DNA from 3 places in the Pseudomonas sp. TE6288 genome. Region 3 is predicted to be linked to each of the others. Evidence: predicted binding sites of a transcription regulator. Region 3 holds the regulator's gene; each other region holds the start of a gene.
What was found. The regulator sigma-54, encoded in region 3, starts transcription at its own class of promoters, with help from an activator protein. The targets are predictions, from matches to a motif close to ANTGGCATNNANNTTGCTNT.
Positions count from the first base shown of each region.

Region 1: a site for sigma-54 is predicted at 2,951-2,970, ahead of flgB (flagellar basal body rod protein FlgB). Genes of this name have one in related genera too.
Region 2: a site for sigma-54 is predicted at 3,025-3,044, ahead of nirB (nitrite reductase large subunit NirB). Genes of this name have one in related genera too.

Region 1 covers NZ_JBSSEW010000014.1:133,398-139,199, reverse strand. The annotation lists gene flgA (flagellar basal body P-ring formation chaperone FlgA) at 1-189, opposite strand, end outside; gene ACVWY1_RS16485 (chemotaxis protein CheV) at 254-1,183, shown strand; gene cheR (protein-glutamate O-methyltransferase CheR) at 1,235-2,062, shown strand; gene ACVWY1_RS16475 (hypothetical protein) at 2,234-2,797, shown strand; gene flgB (flagellar basal body rod protein FlgB) at 3,014-3,421, shown strand; gene flgC (flagellar basal body rod protein FlgC) at 3,424-3,867, shown strand; gene ACVWY1_RS16460 (flagellar hook assembly protein FlgD) at 3,883-4,587, shown strand; gene flgE (flagellar hook protein FlgE) at 4,618-5,802, shown strand, end outside.
Region 2 covers NZ_JBSSEW010000005.1:161,600-167,401, reverse strand. The annotation lists gene ACVWY1_RS06990 (molybdopterin-dependent oxidoreductase) at 1-2,867, shown strand, start outside; gene nirB (nitrite reductase large subunit NirB) at 3,175-5,727, shown strand; gene nirD (nitrite reductase small subunit NirD) at 5,727-5,802, shown strand, end outside.
Region 3 covers NZ_JBSSEW010000005.1:4,146-9,947, reverse strand. The annotation lists gene ACVWY1_RS06310 (KdsC family phosphatase) at 1-358, shown strand, start outside; gene lptC (LPS export ABC transporter periplasmic protein LptC) at 367-939, shown strand; gene lptA (lipopolysaccharide transport periplasmic protein LptA) at 926-1,450, shown strand; gene lptB (LPS export ABC transporter ATP-binding protein) at 1,451-2,176, shown strand; gene ACVWY1_RS06290 (RNA polymerase factor sigma-54) at 2,351-3,847, shown strand; gene hpf (ribosome hibernation-promoting factor, HPF/YfiA family) at 3,926-4,234, shown strand; gene ptsN (PTS IIA-like nitrogen regulatory protein PtsN) at 4,247-4,711, shown strand; gene rapZ (RNase adapter RapZ) at 4,714-5,568, shown strand; gene ACVWY1_RS06270 (HPr family phosphocarrier protein) at 5,588-5,802, shown strand, end outside.

The DNA.
Region 1 (5,802 bases), on a different contig from region 3:
AGTCTGGGTGGTTGCCAGATAATCTTCGACGGTGAATTCAAGAAAGCCTTGAGTGACACCGATAAGCTGTTCAGGCAAGGTAAAAGAGTCCGCCAGCGTACGCGCGCCGGGTGCTACCAGGCACAGCACAGCCAGGGGGCCGGTCAGCAGGCGCGTCAGTCGTCGGAAAAATGTCGTTTTCGTATGCATGACGCTCAAAAAAGCAAAGCCCGTGCCGACTTGCTGCACAGGGTAATCGTTGAAGGAGTCCGGCATGGCTGGAGTGATGGATTCGGTCAACCAGCGTACACAGCTGGTGGGGCAGAATCGCCTGGAGCTGCTGTTGTTTCGCCTCAATGGCGACCAGCTCTACGGCATCAATGTTTTCAAGGTCCGGGAAGTGCTGCAGTGCCCCGACCTGACGCTGCTGCCTAAATCCCATCCGGTGGTGCGCGGCGTGGCCAACATACGCGGGGCGACGATCCCGATCCTCGACCTGTCGATGGCGACCGGTCTGCCAGGGCTGAAGGAAGAAACACGCAAGAGTTTCGTCATCATCACCGAGTACAACACCAAGACCCAGGGCTTCCTGGTGCACTCGGTCGAGCGCATCGTCAACATGAACTGGGAAGAGATCCATCCGCCACCCAAGGGTACCGGGCGCGATCACTACCTGACTGCCGTGACGCGCGTCGACAACCGCATGGTCGAGATCATCGATGTGGAGAAGGTGCTGGCCGAGGTGGCGCCATCTTCCGAGTCGGTGTCGGAAGGTGTGATCGATGCCGAGGTACAGGACAAGGCGGTGATGCTGCGGGTATTGACCGTCGATGATTCGTCGGTGGCGCGCAAGCAGGTGAGTCGATGCCTGCAGACCGTGGGGGTCGAGGTGGTGGCGCTCAACGATGGTCGCCAGGCCCTGGATTACCTGCGCAAGCTGGTGGATGAGGGCAAGCGTCCGGAGGAGGAGTTCCTCATGATGATCTCGGATATTGAAATGCCGGAAATGGACGGCTATACCCTCACGGCGGAGATCCGCAGCGATCCGCGCATGCAAAAACTGCACATCTGCCTGCATACTTCGTTGTCCGGGGTATTCAACCAGGCGATGGTCAAGAAGGTCGGTGCCGATGACTTCCTGGCCAAGTTCAGGCCGGATGACCTCGCCCAGCGCGTGGTCGATCGGATCAAGGCGAGTCATTGAAACGGCCGGGGTTCGCCCCCGGCGCTAGCGATTTAAGAAGAGGCGGCAGCATTGTCTACGGGTAATTTGGATTTCGAACAGTTCCGGGTATTCCTGGAGAAAGCCTGTGGCATCCTGCTGGGCGAGAATAAGCAGTACCTGGTCTCCAGCCGTCTCAACAAGCTGATGGAGCAACAGGGCATCAAGTCGCTGGGCGAGCTGGTGCAGCGCATCCAGACCCAGCCACGCGGTGGCTTGCGCGAGCAGGTGGTCGATGCCATGACCACCAACGAGACGCTGTGGTTTCGCGATACCTACCCGTTCGAGGTGCTCAAGAACAAGGTGATTCCGGAGTTCATCAAGAACAACCCGGGCCAGCGCCTGCGCATCTGGTCGGCGGCCTGTTCATCGGGGCAGGAGCCATACTCGCTGTCGATGGCCATCGACGAGTTCGAGCGGACCAACCTGGGTCAGTTGAAGATGGGCGCGCAGATCGTTGCCACCGACCTGTCCGGTGCCATGCTCAACAACTGCAAGACCGGTGAGTACGACAGCCTGGCCATTGCCCGTGGCCTGTCGCAGGAGCGCCTGCAGCGCTACTTCGACACCAAGGGGCCGGGGCGCTGGGCGATCAAGCCGCCGATCCGCAGTCGCGTCGAGTTCCGTTCCTACAACCTGCTCGACAGCTATGCGCCGCTGGGCAAGTTCGACATCGTGTTCTGCCGCAACGTGCTGATCTACTTCTCGGCCCAGGTCAAGAAGGACATCCTCATGCGTATTCACGCCACGCTCAAGCCCGGGGGGTACCTGTTCCTCGGGGCGTCCGAGGCGCTCAACGGGCTGCCGGACCACTACCAGATGGTCCAGTGCAGCCCGGGGATCATCTACCAGGCCAAATGAGGCTCGACAAAAAGGCCGGTATCGCGAGATACCGGCCTTTTTTTGTGCGTTCTGGCCGAATTCGGCGATACCGCTGACTTTGAGCACAGCGGTGGACGGGGCGGTGCTGGCTGCCAGCCACATGCCCAGTGCCGAGTTGTCGGCTACCCGCAGGTTGCCGTCGAGGGTGGCGTGGAGGCTCTGCAGGCTGAATGTGGTCGGCGGCTCGCTGCGGTCGCCGACGTCGAGCCAGCCGTTGTTCGCCAGGCGGATGCTGTTGCTGCCGCGCCCGCCATGGGCAATCCCGTAGGCGCTGTCACCTTCGACTTCGATGTTGGCCAGGCCAAGGAGGTCGCCTTGGATCATGCTGCCTTTGCGCATGATCAGCTCGACAGGGCGATTGCTGCCGGTGGCATTGATGGCGACGTTGCCCCAGATCTCGCCGCTGTTGAAGATGTTCAGGTCGCCGTTGGCCTTCTGCCAGGGCGGCACGCCAGTGCCATCATGGGTGGTGTTGCCAATGCGGATGGCAGTGTCGGCCGCTACGATCCTGCCACTGTTGTCGATGTGGCGCCCCAGGCTGTCGAAGATGCTCGCGCCATCCAGCACGATGCCTTGCGCGCCTTGGTAGCCGGCGAAGATCTGTCCCTGGTTGTCGATGCCGGCCAGCACCGCCGGTCGGTTGCTGGCGTCCGTGGTGGCGTGGATGGCGATGGCGCGCGGGACGCGGATGCTACCCGATTGGTGGCCAATTGACGTGTTTGTTTTGACGTCAATTTTTTGGTTTGCCGCTTTTGCCGCCTGCCGATTGCCGCCTGGGTAGCTCAAGGCGGAAGCACATTGCCGCTTTTCTGGCATAAGGCGCGGCATGAAACAGGCAAAACCCCCGTACTCATGGGGTTCAAGATGGTTGGCACAGGGCTTGCTAAAGCCATAGCAAACGAACTCTGGTCACCTTCAAAGGTCCCCGACATGAGCATCAGCTTCGACAAGGCGCTTGGCATTCACGAAAAGGCACTGGGCTTTCGCGCTCAGCGTGCCGAAGTGCTGGCCAACAACATCGCCAACGCCGACACGCCCAACTACAAGGCGCGTGACATGGACTTCTCGTCCGTGCTCGCTGCCGAGTCCGACAAGCAGCAGAAGGGACGCATCGCCCTGGAGCGTACCGACAGCCGTCATATCGAGGCCGAAGGCCTGGCCATGATGGACGATACGCTGAAGTACCGCACGCCGATGCAGCCGTCGATCGACCAGAACACCGTGGACGCGCACCTGGAACAATCGAACTACGCGGAAAACGCCGTTGGCTTCCAGGCCAGCTTCACCCTGCTCAACAGTAAATTCAAAGGGCTGGTATCGGCCCTGCGTGGAGAGTGACCATGTCTCTTGCCAGTGTCTTCAATATTGCCGGTAGCGGCATGAGCGCGCAGAACACGCGTCTGAACACCGTTGCGTCGAACATCGCCAACGCCGAGACCGTGTCGTCGAGCATCGACCAGACCTACCGTGCGCGCCACCCGGTATTCGCCACCACCTTCCAGCAGGCCCAGGCCGGCGCCGGCCAATCGCTGTTCGAAGATCAGGGCCAGGCCGGGCAGGGGGTCGAGGTCAAGGGCATCATCGAGGATCAGAGTAATCTCGAAGCCCGCTACGAGCCAAGCCACCCGGCGGCGAACAAGGATGGCTATGTCTACTACCCGAACGTCAACGTAGTTGAGGAGATGGCTGACATGATCTCTGCCAGCCGCGCGTTCCAGACCAACGCCGAACTGATGAATACCGCCAAGACCATGATGCAGAAAGTACTGACCCTGGGTCAGTGATAAGGAATCCGGACCATGGCAGTGACCAACACCAACAATGGCGTGAACCTGAACGACGTACTCAACGCGTCCGGGGTCAGCACTGGTACCAAGAAAACCACCACCGAGCCCGTCGACAAGAACGCGCTGGGCAAGGATGCGTTCCTCAAGCTGCTGGTTACCCAGATGCAGCACCAGAACCCGCTGGATCCGCAGGATAACGGCGAATTCATTGCGCAGCTGGCCCAGTTCAGCAGCCTGGAAGGTATCCAGACCCTGAACGGCTCGGTCAACAATATCATTGGCGGCATAGCGTCGAGTCAGGCGCTGCAGGCCACCACGCTGGTGGGGCGCTCGGTGATCCTGGATACCGACAAGGCGATGGTCGACACCACCGCCAGCTTCACCGGTCAAGTTGTCGTGCCGCAGAACATCACCGACGGCAAGGTCGAGATCAAGGACAAGGACGGCAAGGTGGTCAAGACCATCAGCCTGGGCGAGCAGGCCAAAGGCACCGCCGACTTCATCTGGGACGGCACCAACGAGAAGGGTGAGAAGGTCGACCCTGGCCAGTACACCTTCACCGCCACCACGACGGTCGATGGCAAGGCGCAGACCATGTACACGCTTTTGCCGGCCAAGATCACCAGTGTCAGCTTCCAGGGCGGTAGCGAGATGATGCTCACCGTGGCAGGCGGCCAGAAGATCGGCGTCTCGAAAGTACAATCTATTGGAATCTAAGGCCGCTAGATCGGCAGAAGGAGTGAATGCATGTCTTTCAATATCGGCCTTAGCGGTCTTTACGCAGCCAACAAGCAACTGGACGTTACCGGCAACAACATTGCCAACGTCAACACCGTCGGCTTCAAGTCGTCGCGTGCCGAGTTCGCCGACGTTTATGCAGGCTCCAACCGCCTGGGCGTGGGCAAGAACCAGATCGGCAACGGCGTGCGCCTGGCCTCGGTTTCCCAGCAGTTCGGCCAGGGTGATGTCAACAACACCGGTAACGTGCTGGACATGGGTATCCAGGGGCAGGGTTACTTCGTGCTGTCCGACAACGGCTCGATGACCTACACCCGGGCAGGTGCGTTCCAGACCAACAAGGATGGCTATGTGGTCACCTCCGATGGCCTGAACCTGCGCGGTTACAGCACCGATGAGAACGGCAAGATCGTCAAGGGTGTGCTGACCGACCTGCGGATCGACACTTCGGCGCTGGCGCCGAAGGCCACCACGCTGATCGAGCAGGGCATCAACCTGAACTCCTCGGCCCCCGATATTCCGCTGGAAATCGATGATGGTTCCGGCACGATGATCCCGAACAAGCCGTTCAACCCGACCGATCAGAGCACCTACACCAAATCGTTCCCTACCAAGGTCTATGACAGCCAGGGTAACGAGCACGTCATGGAGCAGTTCTACCGCAAGACAGGTCAGAATGAATGGACCATGTACACCCTGGTCCAGGGCCGAAACCCGCTCGATCCGTCCAGCACCCAGCCGTTGACCGCCACCATGTCGTTCAATCCCGATGGTTCGGTGAAGTCCATGGCGGCCCAGAACGATGGGAGCACGCCTCCAGTACCTGGCGTGCCGGCGGGCGATTGGAGCGTGGTCAACAACACCTTCACCCTGAAGAACTGGATTCCTGCCGCCAAGGATGCGGCGGGCAATTGGGCGCCCAATGGTTCCCAGGGTAATGCTGACGGCATGCAGCTTTCGATGAAGAGCACCACGTCCTACAACACTGAAACTGCTCGTATGTCGCAGTCCCAGGACGGCTACGCCACCGGTATCCTGTCGAGCCTGTCGATCGACTCCTCCGGCGTGATGTTTGCCAGCTTCAGTAACCAGCAGTCCCGCGCCATTGGCCAGGTGGCAATCGCCAGCTTCGCCAACGAGCAGGGCCTGCAGCAGACGGGCGGCACCCGCTGGAAGGAAACCTTCTCCTCGGGC
Region 2 (5,802 bases), 160 kb from region 3:
CCGGCACCCTGCGCAGTGAAGGGGGCGAAGGCACCGTGGCACTGTTCGAGCAGCTCAAGCATGGCGAGGTGAAAGCCTGCTGGATCATCTGCAGCAACCCGGTGGCCAGCGTCGCCAACCGCCAGCAGGTGATCGACGGCCTGCGCCAGGCACAGCTGGTGATCAGCCAGGACGCCTTCCTCGACACCGAGACCAACCGCTACGCCGACATCCTGCTGCCGGCATCACTGTGGGCCGAGGGCGAAGGGGTGATGATCAACAGCGAGCGCAACCTGACCTTGATGCCCCGCGCCGTCGAGGCGCCCGGCGAAAGCCTCGAGGACTGGCGCCTGATCGCGCGCATCGCCTGTGCCCTGGGTTATGCGCACGCCTTCGACTACCCCGACGCCGAAGCGGTGTTCGATGAGATCCGCCGCTTCCACAACCCGGACACCGGCTACGACCTGCGCGGCATCGACTATGCCGGCCTGCGCCAGGGCCCGCGGCAGTGGCCAAGCGCGCCGGGGCGCAAGGACGCTCGCAGCCCCCTGCGCTATGTCGCGCCAGACGACCCACAGACGCCGGTGTTTCCGACGCCCACCGGCAAGGCCCGGTTCTTCGCCCGCCCCTGGCTGCCGCCGGCGGAGCTGCCCGACGATGCCTTCCCCTTCGTGCTCAACACCGGCCGCGTGCAGCACCAGTGGCACACGCTGACCAAGACTGGCCAGGTACCCAGCCTCAACAAGCTGGAGCCCGGCCCCTTTGTCGAGATCCACCCCGACGACGCCCGGCGCCTGGGTATCGCGGACAAGGACCAGGTGGCGATCCGCTCGCGCCGCGGCCAGGCCGTGCTGCCGGCGCGACTCAGCGAGCGGGTGCTGTCGGGCAACTGTTTCGCCCCGTTTCACTGGAACGATCTGTACGGCGAGCAACTGGCAATCAACGCGGTGACCTGCGACGCGGTGGACCCGACTTCGCTGCAGCCGGCCCTCAAGCACTGTGCCGTGGCCCTGGAACGGGTTGCCGGCGAGCGCATCGCCACCCTTGAACTGACGCTTCCCCCGGACCCCATCGCCATGCCCACCGCCACCCTGTCCCGCCTGCTCGGCCTAGAGACGTTGCCGGCTCCGATCCTGGCCGAGCAAGAACGCCATTACCTGCAAGGTTTCCTGCTCGGCCTGAGCCAGGCCCGCACCGAAAACATGCCTTGCCTGCCGCCCGATGCGCCCCTGGCGCCGGAGCGACGCCTGTTCGTCAACGGCCTGCTGGCCGGCCTGTTCGCCCGGCCCGCGCCGGCGTCGCAAGCAGCGCTCGAAAGCCCTCGTCACCACGTGCTGTGGGCCTCGCAGACCGGCAATGGCGAGCACCTCGCCGAACGCTGCGCCCAGCACCTGCGCGACGCGGGGCTGGTGGTCGCACTCAGTTGCATGGAGGAGGTGCGCCCATCCCAACTGCGAGGCGCCGCCAGCCTGCTGCTGATCGCCAGCACCTTCGGCGACGGCGATGCGCCGGACAGCGGCGCCCCGTTCTGGCGAGCCCTGCAGGACGAAGAAGGCGCCAGCTGTGCCACGCTGCCCTACGCCGTGCTGGCCCTGGGGGATTCGAGCTACGACCAGTTCTGCGGCTTCGGTCGCAAGCTCGACCAACGCCTGGCCGAGCTGGGGGCCCGGCGTCTGCTGGCCCGGGTCGACTGCGAGCCGGATTGCGAAGCGGCCTTCGGCGCCTGGCTCGATGCCCTGCTGCCCAAGCTTGGCAGTACCCCGACGGCTACCACCACCGCGTCGGCCACCGCCCGCGGCAAACACCAGCCCTGGCCTGCCACCTTGCGGGAGAACCGCCTCCTCAGCGGCCCGGATTCAACCAAGGAGACTCGCCAACTGGTCTTCGACCTGTCCGGCAGCGACCTGCGCTATCAACCCGGCGATGCCCTGGGCGTATGGCCGCGCAATTGCCCGGGCCTGGTCGACGAGCTGCTGATGCTGATGCAGCTGGACGGCCAGGCCGAGATCGAACTCGAGGGCCATGCCCCAATGCCCCTGCGAACCGCGCTTGAGCGGCACCTGGACATCACCCAGGTCAGCCGCCAGCAACTCGAAGTCTTCAGCCAGCACGCCAGCGGCCTGCAACGCCTGCTGCTGCCGGCATGCAAGGACGAACTCAAGGAATGGCTGTGGGGCCGCCAGTTGGCCGACGTGCTGCGCGAGTACCCCCAGGCCATGCCGCTGGGCAATTGGTTGTCGCTGCTGAAACCCTTGCAGCCGCGCCTGTACTCGATCAGCTCCAGCCCCCGGGCTCATCCCGGCCAGGTACACCTGACCGTCTCCATCGTGCGCCATGGCCAGCGCAAGGGCGTCTGTTCGAGCTTCCTCGCGGACCGGGCAGCGGCGCTGGAGGTGGGGGTATTTGCGCAGCCATCGAAACATTTCCACCTGCCCGAGGACGACGGGGTGCCTATCGTCATGATCGGCCCCGGTACCGGTATCGCCCCCTTCCGCGCCTTCCTCGAAGAACGCGAACTACGTGGGGCCCCAGGGCGCAACTGGCTGTTCTTCGGCGAACAGCATGCCGCCTGCGATTTCTACTACCGCGAACAATTGCAGGCCTGGGAGGCTTGCGGGCATGTGCGCCTGAGCACGGCGTTCTCCCGTGACCAGGTGGAAAAAGTCTATGTGCAGCATCGCCTGTTGGAACACGGCGCCGAGCTGTGGCAATGGCTGCAAGCGGGTGCCCATGTGTATGTGTGTGGCGATGCCCGGCATATGGCCCGGGATGTGGACACGGCCTTGCGCCAGCTCGTGGCGGAGCATGGCGGCCTGGACGAGACCACTGCTGCGGCGTATGTCGAGGGGTTGGAGCGGGACAAGCGCTACCTGCGGGATGTGTATTGATGCACCACGGTGGTGAGGCTTGCACCTTTGTTGTGCCCCGAACGGCCTCATCGCCGGCAAGCCGGCTACCACAAGGGTACGCCGCAAACGGGCCCGCAGCCCTGTGGGAGCCGGCTTTCCGGCGGTGAGTCCCGTGAAGGCTACCGATAAGTGGCCGCTTGGCACACTCCCTGCTTTTCAACGAAGTACAACAGCCCCTCGATCAACGGCGATCGTCCAGGGGACTGACACTGATGAGTACAGGCAAAGGCGCCTGGAGCTTCGGCTCCAGGCGCCTTTTTCGTTTTTCCGTGATCGAGTATCGGCTATGCAGGCAACAGCGAACGAAGCACAACGAGCGCGACTGGTCATCGTCGGCAACGGCATGGTCGGCCATCACTGCGTCGAGCAGCTGATCGAACGCGGTGCCAGCGCGCGCTTCGAGCTGCACGTGTTCGCCGAGGAGCGCCAGCGCGCCTACGACCGGGTGCACCTCTCGGAATACTTCACCGGCAGTTGCGCCGAAACCCTGGCCCTGTGCGACCGCGACTACTATGCGAGCAACGGCGTGCACCTGCACCTGGGCGAGGCGGTAGTGGATATTGATCGCGAACGCCAGGAAGTGATCACCGCCGAAGGCCGCCTCGGCTACGAACAGTTGATCCTGGCCACCGGCTCCTATCCGTTCGTGCCGCCCATCGAAGGGTCCAGCGGCAATGCGCGCCTGGTCTATCGCACCCTCGAAGACCTCGATGCGATCCGCGCCGCCGCCGGCAGCGCCCGCCGCGGCGTGGTGGTCGGCGGCGGCCTGCTCGGCCTCGAGGCCGCCAACGCCCTCAAGTCGCTAGGCCTGCAAGCGCATGTGGTGGAGTTCGCGCCGCGGCTGATGCCAGTCCAGTTGGATAGCGAGGGCGGCGCAGCGCTCAAGGCGCGCATCGAGGCGCTGGGCGTAGGCGTGCACCTGGCCCGCGCCACCCAGTCGATCAGCACAGGCGAACACTACCGCTACCGCATGAATTTCGACGGCGGCGAACACCTGGAAACCGACCTGATCGTGTTCTCCGCCGGCATCCGCCCGCAGGATGCCCTGGGCCGAACCTGCGGCCTTACAATCGCCCCCCGCGGCGGCGTGGTGATCGACGGTCAGTGCCGCTCCAGCGACCCGCGCATCTTCGCCATCGGCGAATGCGCTTCGTGGAACGGCAGCGCGTTCGGCCTGGTCGCCCCGGGATACGCCATGGCACGTAACCTGGCAGCCCTGTTGATGGGCGAGTCGGCAAGCGAGTTCAGCGGCGCCGACATGTCGACCAAGCTCAAGCTGCTGGGTGTGGATGTTGGCTCCATCGGCGATGCCCAGGGCGTCACGCCGGGGGCGCGCAGCTATCGCTTCATCGACGAAGCCACGGCCTCCTACCGGCGCCTGGTGGTCGATGCCAGCGGCAAGCGTGTGCTTGGCGCGGTGCTGGTCGGCGACAACAGCTACTACGACACCCTGCTGCAATACGCCCAGAACGGCATCAAGCTACCGGCCGACCCGGCCGCGCTGATTCTGCCCCAAGGCTGCGGCGCGCCGGCGCTGGGCGCCGATGCCTTGCCCGACAGCGCGACCATCTGCTCGTGTCACAACGTTAGCAAGAGCGCGGTGTGCGCCGCCATCGACAGTGGCTGCGGCGACCTCGCCGCCGTCAAGGCATGCACCAAGGCCGCCAGCGGTTGCGGCGGTTGCGCGGCGCTGCTCAAGCACGTGTTCGAGCACGAACTGAGCGCCCGCGGCGTGACCGTCGACAAGAGCCTGTGCGAACACTTCGCCTACACCCGCCAGGAGCTCTACGGGCTGGTGCGGGTTGAAGGCATCCGCACCTTCAACGAGCTGCTCGAACGCCATGGCAAAGGCCAGGTGGGTTGCGCCATCTGCAAGCCGGCGGTGGGCAACATCCTCGCCTCGTGCTGGAACCAGCCGATCATGGACCCGGCGCTGGTACCGCTGCAGGACACCAACGACACCTTCATGGCCAACATGCAGAAGAACGGCACCTACTCGGTGGTGCCGCGCATCCCCGGCGGCGAGATCACCCCGGAAAAACTGATCGTGATCGGCCAGGTGGCAAAGAAGTACGACCTCTATACCAAGATCACCGGCGGCCAGCGCATCGACCTGTTCGGTGCCCAGTTGCACGAACTGCCGCTGATCTGGGGCGAGCTGATCGCCGCCGGCTTCGAGACCGGGCACGCCTACGGCAAGTCGACGCGCACGGTGAAATCTTGCGTCGGCAGCACCTGGTGCCGCTATGGCGTGCAGGACAGCGTGGCCATGGCGCTGCGCCTGGAGGACCGCTACAAGGGCCTGCGCGCGCCGCACAAGCTCAAGTTCGCGGTGTCTGGCTGCACCCGCGAATGCGCCGAGGCGCAAAGCAAGGACATTGGCGTGATCGCCACCGACAAGGGCTGGAATCTCTACGTGTGCGGCAATGGCGGCATGCGCCCACGCCACGCCGAACTGTTCGCCACCGACTTGGACGACGAGACCTTGGTGCGCCTGATCGACCGCGTGCTGATGTTCTACATCCGCACCGCCGACAAACTGCAGCGCACCTCGGTGTGGCGCGAGGGCCTCGAGGGCGGGCTCGACTACCTCAAACAGGTGGTAATCGACGACAGCCTGGGCCTGGCCCGCGAACTCGAGACGCAGATGCAGCAGGTGGTCGACCGTTACGAATGCGAATGGGCCAACGCCTTGGGCGATCCGGAAAAGCTCAAGCGCTTCCGCACCTTCGTCAATGACCAACGCGGCGATCCCGATGTGCACTTCGTGCGCGAGCGTGGCCAACGCCGGCCGGCGGCGCCCCCGCAGTTGATTCCCACCCATGAGGAGGCAATGTGATGAACCTGTCCAACACGGCTGTAGCAAGTGAAACCCGCTGGCAGGCGGTGTGCCAGGCCAGCGACCTGGTCGCCG
Region 3 (5,802 bases):
GACCACCGCGATCATCAGCGGTCGCAAGACCCCCGTGGTCGAGCGCCGGGCGAAAAATCTCGGCATCCCGCACCTGTTCCAGGGGCGCGAGGACAAACTGGTGGTGCTGGACGGCCTGCTCGCCGAACTCAATCTAAGCTATGAACAGGTCGCCTACCTCGGCGACGACCTGCCCGACCTGCCGGTGATCCGCCGCGTCGGCCTGGGCATGGCGGTGCAGAATGCCGCGGCCTTCGTTCGCCAGCACGCCCACGGCGTTACCCAGGCCCGCGGCGGCGAAGGCGCCGCCCGCGAGTTCTGTGAACTGATCATGCAGGCCCAGGGCACCCTGGACGCTGCCAACGCCCATTACCTGTAAGGCTGCCCATGCTCAGCAAGAAGATCAGAAATGTCGCGCTGCTAGGCGGGATCGCTGCCGTGCTGGTTGCGGTAGGCTACTGGAACATCAGCCCGGAAAGCTTCCTCGAACAGCCCCAGGCCCAGGTCGACCAGAGCGCCATCGACTACTACGCGATCAACGCCCACAGCCTGCAGTTCCTGCCCGACGGCAAGCTGCAGTACGAAATGACCGCCGCCAAGGTCGAGCACCTCAAGGCCAGCGAGGTTACCCTGGTGACCACGCCCGACCTGCACATGTACCGTGGTACCGAATACCCCTGGCATGTGCAGAGCAAACGCGCCGAGGTCAACCCGGACGGCACCGAGGTGGAGTTGATCGACGAGGTGCGCGTGGCGCGCACCGACGAGAAGCAACGCGAAACCATCATCACCAGCACACGCATGACCGTGTTCCCGCAGAAGCAATATGCGCAGACCGAGCAAGCCGTTAGAATCGACGGCGCCGGTGGCACGACTACGGGCAAAGGAATGAAAGCGTATTTGAAAGAAGGCAGGATGGACCTGCTCTCTAACGTAAGAGGACAGTATGAGGCTCGTTAAAACCATCCCCCTTCTGCTCAGCCTGGGCGTAGCACTGGGAAGCGCGAGCGCCTTCGCCCTGCCGAACGACCGTGACCAGCCGATCCGCATCCAGGCGGACAACGCCCACCTGGACGACAAGCAGGGCGTCGCCACCTACACGGGCGACGTGATCATCACCCAGGGCTCGATGATGATCAAAGGCAACACCGTGACCATGACCCGCGCCGCCAACGGCGATATCGATGTGGTCACCTCGGTGGGCAACCTGGCCTACTTCGAGCAGCAGCAGAGTGCCGCCAAGCCCGACAAGATGAAAGGCTGGGCCGTGACCATCCAGTACCAGGCGCAGAAAGACGTGGTGATCCTCACCGACCGCGCCAAGGTCGAGAACGAAGGCAACACCACCGAAGGCGAGAAGATCGTCTACAACACCAAGACCCAGGTGGCTACCGCCGGGCGCGGTGGCAACGTGACTGCACCGCGTCAGCGTATCGACATGGTCATTCAACCGAAGAAAAAGGCCGAGTAAATGGCAACCCTCAAAGCCCAGCACCTGGCCAAGAGCTACAAGGGCAGGCAAGTCGTGCGCGACGTCAGCCTGTCCATCGACAGCGGCCAGATCGTCGGCCTGCTCGGCCCCAACGGCGCCGGCAAGACCACCTGTTTCTACATGATCGTCGGCCTGGTCCAGGCCGACCAGGGCCGTGTGCTGATCGACAGCCTCGATGTCAGCCACCAGCCGATGCACGGGCGCGCCCAGGCCGGTATCGGCTACCTGCCGCAGGAAGCGTCGATCTTCCGTAAACTGTCGGTGGCCGACAACATCATGGCCATCCTCGAGACCCGCAAGGACCTCGATCGCGAAGGCCGCCGCAAGGAACTGGAAAGCCTGCTGCAGGAGTTCCACATCAGCCATATCCGCGACAATCTGGGCATGAGCCTGTCCGGTGGCGAACGTCGCCGGGTCGAGATCGCCCGCGCCCTGGCCACCGCACCCAAGTTCATCCTGCTGGACGAACCGTTCGCCGGTGTCGACCCGATTTCCGTCGGCGACATCAAGCAGATCATCCACCACCTCAAGAACAAAGGCATCGGCGTACTGATCACCGACCACAACGTTCGCGAGACCCTGGACATCTGCGAGACGGCCTACATCGTCAACGATGGCCAACTGATCGCCGAAGGCGATGCCGAGACCATCCTGGCCAACCAGTTGGTCAAGGAAGTTTACCTGGGGCACGAGTTCCGACTCTGACCACAGGCCTGCCCGGAGCACTGGCGAATGCGCCTGATCGGGGCTTAAGTTGTTACAGTGCTCTAGGCAAACGCTGCAATTTCAGGCATATAACTTGCTTAAAGTCGGCGCCCAAGCGCCCTACGTGTAGTGGATGGCGCATGCGCGCCGGCAACAAGGTATTAAGCCCCAGCCATGAAACCATCGCTCGTCCTAAAAATGGGCCAGCAACTGACGATGACACCTCAGTTGCAACAGGCCATCCGCCTGCTTCAGCTCTCCACCCTGGACCTCCAGCAGGAAATCCAGGAAGCGCTGGAGTCCAACCCGATGCTCGAACGTCAGGAAGACGGCGAGGACTTCGACAACAGCGACCCCATGGCGGACAACGCCGAGAACAAGCCGACCGCCGAAGCCCAGGACAACAGTTTCCAGGAAACCTCCAGCAGTATCACGGAAAACCTGGAGGACGGCGAATGGGCCGAGCGGATCCCCAACGAATTGCCGGTCGACACTGCCTGGGAAGACATCTACCAGACCAGCGCCAGCAGCCTGCCGAGCAACGATGACGACGAATGGGACTTCACCACCCGTACGTCGGTGGGCGAGAGCCTGCAAAGCCACCTGCTGTGGCAGCTCAACCTGGCGCCGATGTCCGACACCGACCGGCTGATCGCCGTCACCCTGATCGACAGCATCAACGCCCAGGGCTACCTGGAAGACACCCTCGAAGAAATCTGCGCCGGTTTCGACCCGGAGCTGGACATCGAGCTGGACGAGGTCGAGGCGGTGCTGCACCGCATCCAGCAGTTCGAGCCGGCCGGCATTGGCGCCCGCACCCTCGGCGAATGCCTGCTGCTGCAACTGCGCCAGCTGCCGGCCTCGACACCCTGGATGAGCGAGGCACAGCGCCTGGTCACCGACTTCATCGACCTCCTCGGCAGCCGCGACTACAGCCAGCTGATGCGCCGGATGAAGCTCAAGGAAGACGAACTGCGCCAGATCATCGAACTGGTACAGAGCCTCAACCCGCGCCCGGGCTCGCAGATCGAGTCCAGTGAACCCGAATACGTCGTGCCCGACGTCATCGTGCGCAAGGACAGCGAGCGCTGGCTGGTCGAGCTCAACCAGGAGGCAGTGCCGAAGCTGCGCGTCAATCCGCAGTACGCCGGCTTCGTCCGGCGCGCCGACACCAGCGCCGACAACACCTTCATGCGCAATCAGCTGCAGGAAGCGCGGTGGTTCATCAAGAGCCTGCAGAGCCGCAACGAGACGCTGATGAAAGTGGCGACGCAGATTGTCGAGCACCAGCGTGGCTTCCTCGACCATGGCGACGAGGCCATGAAGCCGCTGGTCCTGCATGACATCGCCGAGGCGGTGGGCATGCACGAATCGACGATTTCCCGGGTGACCACGCAGAAATACATGCACACCCCGCGCGGCATCTACGAACTGAAATACTTTTTCTCGAGCCACGTGAGCACCGCCGAGGGCGGCGAATGCTCGTCCACGGCAATCCGCGCGATCATCAAGAAACTGGTGGCTGCGGAAAATCAGAAAAAGCCATTGAGTGACAGCAAGATCGCTGGTTTACTGGAGGCACAAGGCATCCAGGTAGCCCGTCGCACCGTCGCCAAGTATCGCGAGTCGTTGGGGATTGCCCCTTCGAGCGAGCGCAAGCGGCTGATGTAGCCCCCGGATGTGCCACAGCGTTTCAGTGGCAGGTGCAACACCTGCCTCTTTATGCACGGGCAACAAAGGAGAAGCTGTATGCAAGTCAACATCAGTGGACAGCATGTAGAAGTCACCCAACCACTGCGCGATTACGTGCTCGAGAAGCTCGCCCGGGTGGAGGGTCATTTCGACAAGATCACCAACGTGACGGTGATCATGAAAGTCGAGAAGCTTCAGCAGAAGATCGAAGCCACGCTCCAGATTCCCGGCGGTGAGGTGGTTGCAAACGCCGAACACCAAGACATGTATGCAGCGATCGACGCCCTGGCCGACAAGCTCGACCGCCAACTGAAAAAACACAAGGAAAAACAGCAAAGCCTGCTGCAAGGCGCAGCCGCCCGCTGATCCCCCTCATCCATGATCCGACTTGAAACCATCCTGACCCCCGGCCGTTCCCTCGTGAACGTGCCGGGCGGCAGTAAGAAGCGCGCCCTGGAAAAGGTCGCCAACCTGATCGCCGAGCAAGTACCCGAGCTGGAGATGCAAGACGTCTTCGACAGCCTGTGGGCTCGCGAAAAACTGGGCTCCACCGGTTTTGGCAATGGTATCGCCATACCCCATTGCCGCCTGGCAGGTTGCAGCGCGCCTGTCAGCGCCCTGCTGCATCTGGACGCCCCCATTGATTACGATGCCATCGATGGCGCCCCGGTCGACCTGCTGTTTGTCCTGCTGGTCCCGGAAGCCGCCACCGACGCGCACCTAGAACTGCTGCGCCAGATCGCCAGCATGCTTGATCGCAAGGAGGTCCGCGATAACCTGCGTGCCGCCGATAGCAGCGAGACCCTCTACCAGGTCGTCCTGGACGTACAAAACGAGCACTGAACATGCGCCTGATCATCGTCAGCGGTCGCTCCGGCTCCGGTAAGAGCACCGCCCTCGACGTGCTGGAAGACAACGGCTATTACTGCATCGACAACCTGCCCGCCGGGCTGTTGCCGCAGCTGGCTGAAAACGCCTTGATCAACACAGAGCTGTTGCAACCCAAGGTTGCGGTCTCGATCGATGCACGCAACCTGCCCAGCCATCTGTCACGCTTCCCTCAGTTGCTGGAAGAGGCACGCTCCCGGCATATTCAGTGCGACGTGCTGTATCTGGATGCCGACGAAGACACACTGCTCAAGCGTTTTTCGGAAACCCGCCGCCGCCATCCACTGACCAACGACAGCCGTTCGCTGGCTGAGGCAATCCGGGTGGAGAGCGAGCTGCTTGGGCCGATCGCCGACCTTGCCGACCTGAAGATCGATACCACCAACCTGAACCTGTACCAGTTGCGTGACTCGATCAAGCTGCGCCTGCTCAACCAGCCCGAGCCCGGCACTGCGTTTCTCGTCGAGTCATTCGGTTTCAAGCGTGGCATGCCGGTGGATGCCGACCTGGTGTTCGACGTGCGCTGCCTGCCCAACCCGTACTGGAAGCCGGAACTTCGCGAACATTCCGGCCTCGAACAGCCGGTGATCGACTACCTGGCCGCGCAGCCGGACGTCGAGGAGATGTTCCAGGACATTTCCAGCTACCTGCTCAAATGGCTGCCGCGCTTCGCAGCCAGCAACCGCGCCTATGTCACCATCGCCATCGGCTGTACCGGCGGCCACCACCGCTCGGTATACATTACCGAACGGCTTGGCCAACTGCTCCAGCAATCCCTGAAAAACGTCCAGGTCCGCCACCGCGACCTCTAGCCACAGGATCCGCCCCACGATGCCCGCCCGCGAAATCACCATCATCAACAAGCTGGGCCTGCATGCGCGGGCGGCCGCCAAGTTCGTCGGCGTCGCCGGGCGTTTCCCCTGCCAGGTACGAGTCGGGCGCGCGCCGGACAAGCTGGTGGACGGCAAGAGCATCATGGCGGTAATGATGCTCGCCGCCGGCAAGGGCACTCAGGTGCACCTGCTCACCGAGGGCGAGCAGGACAG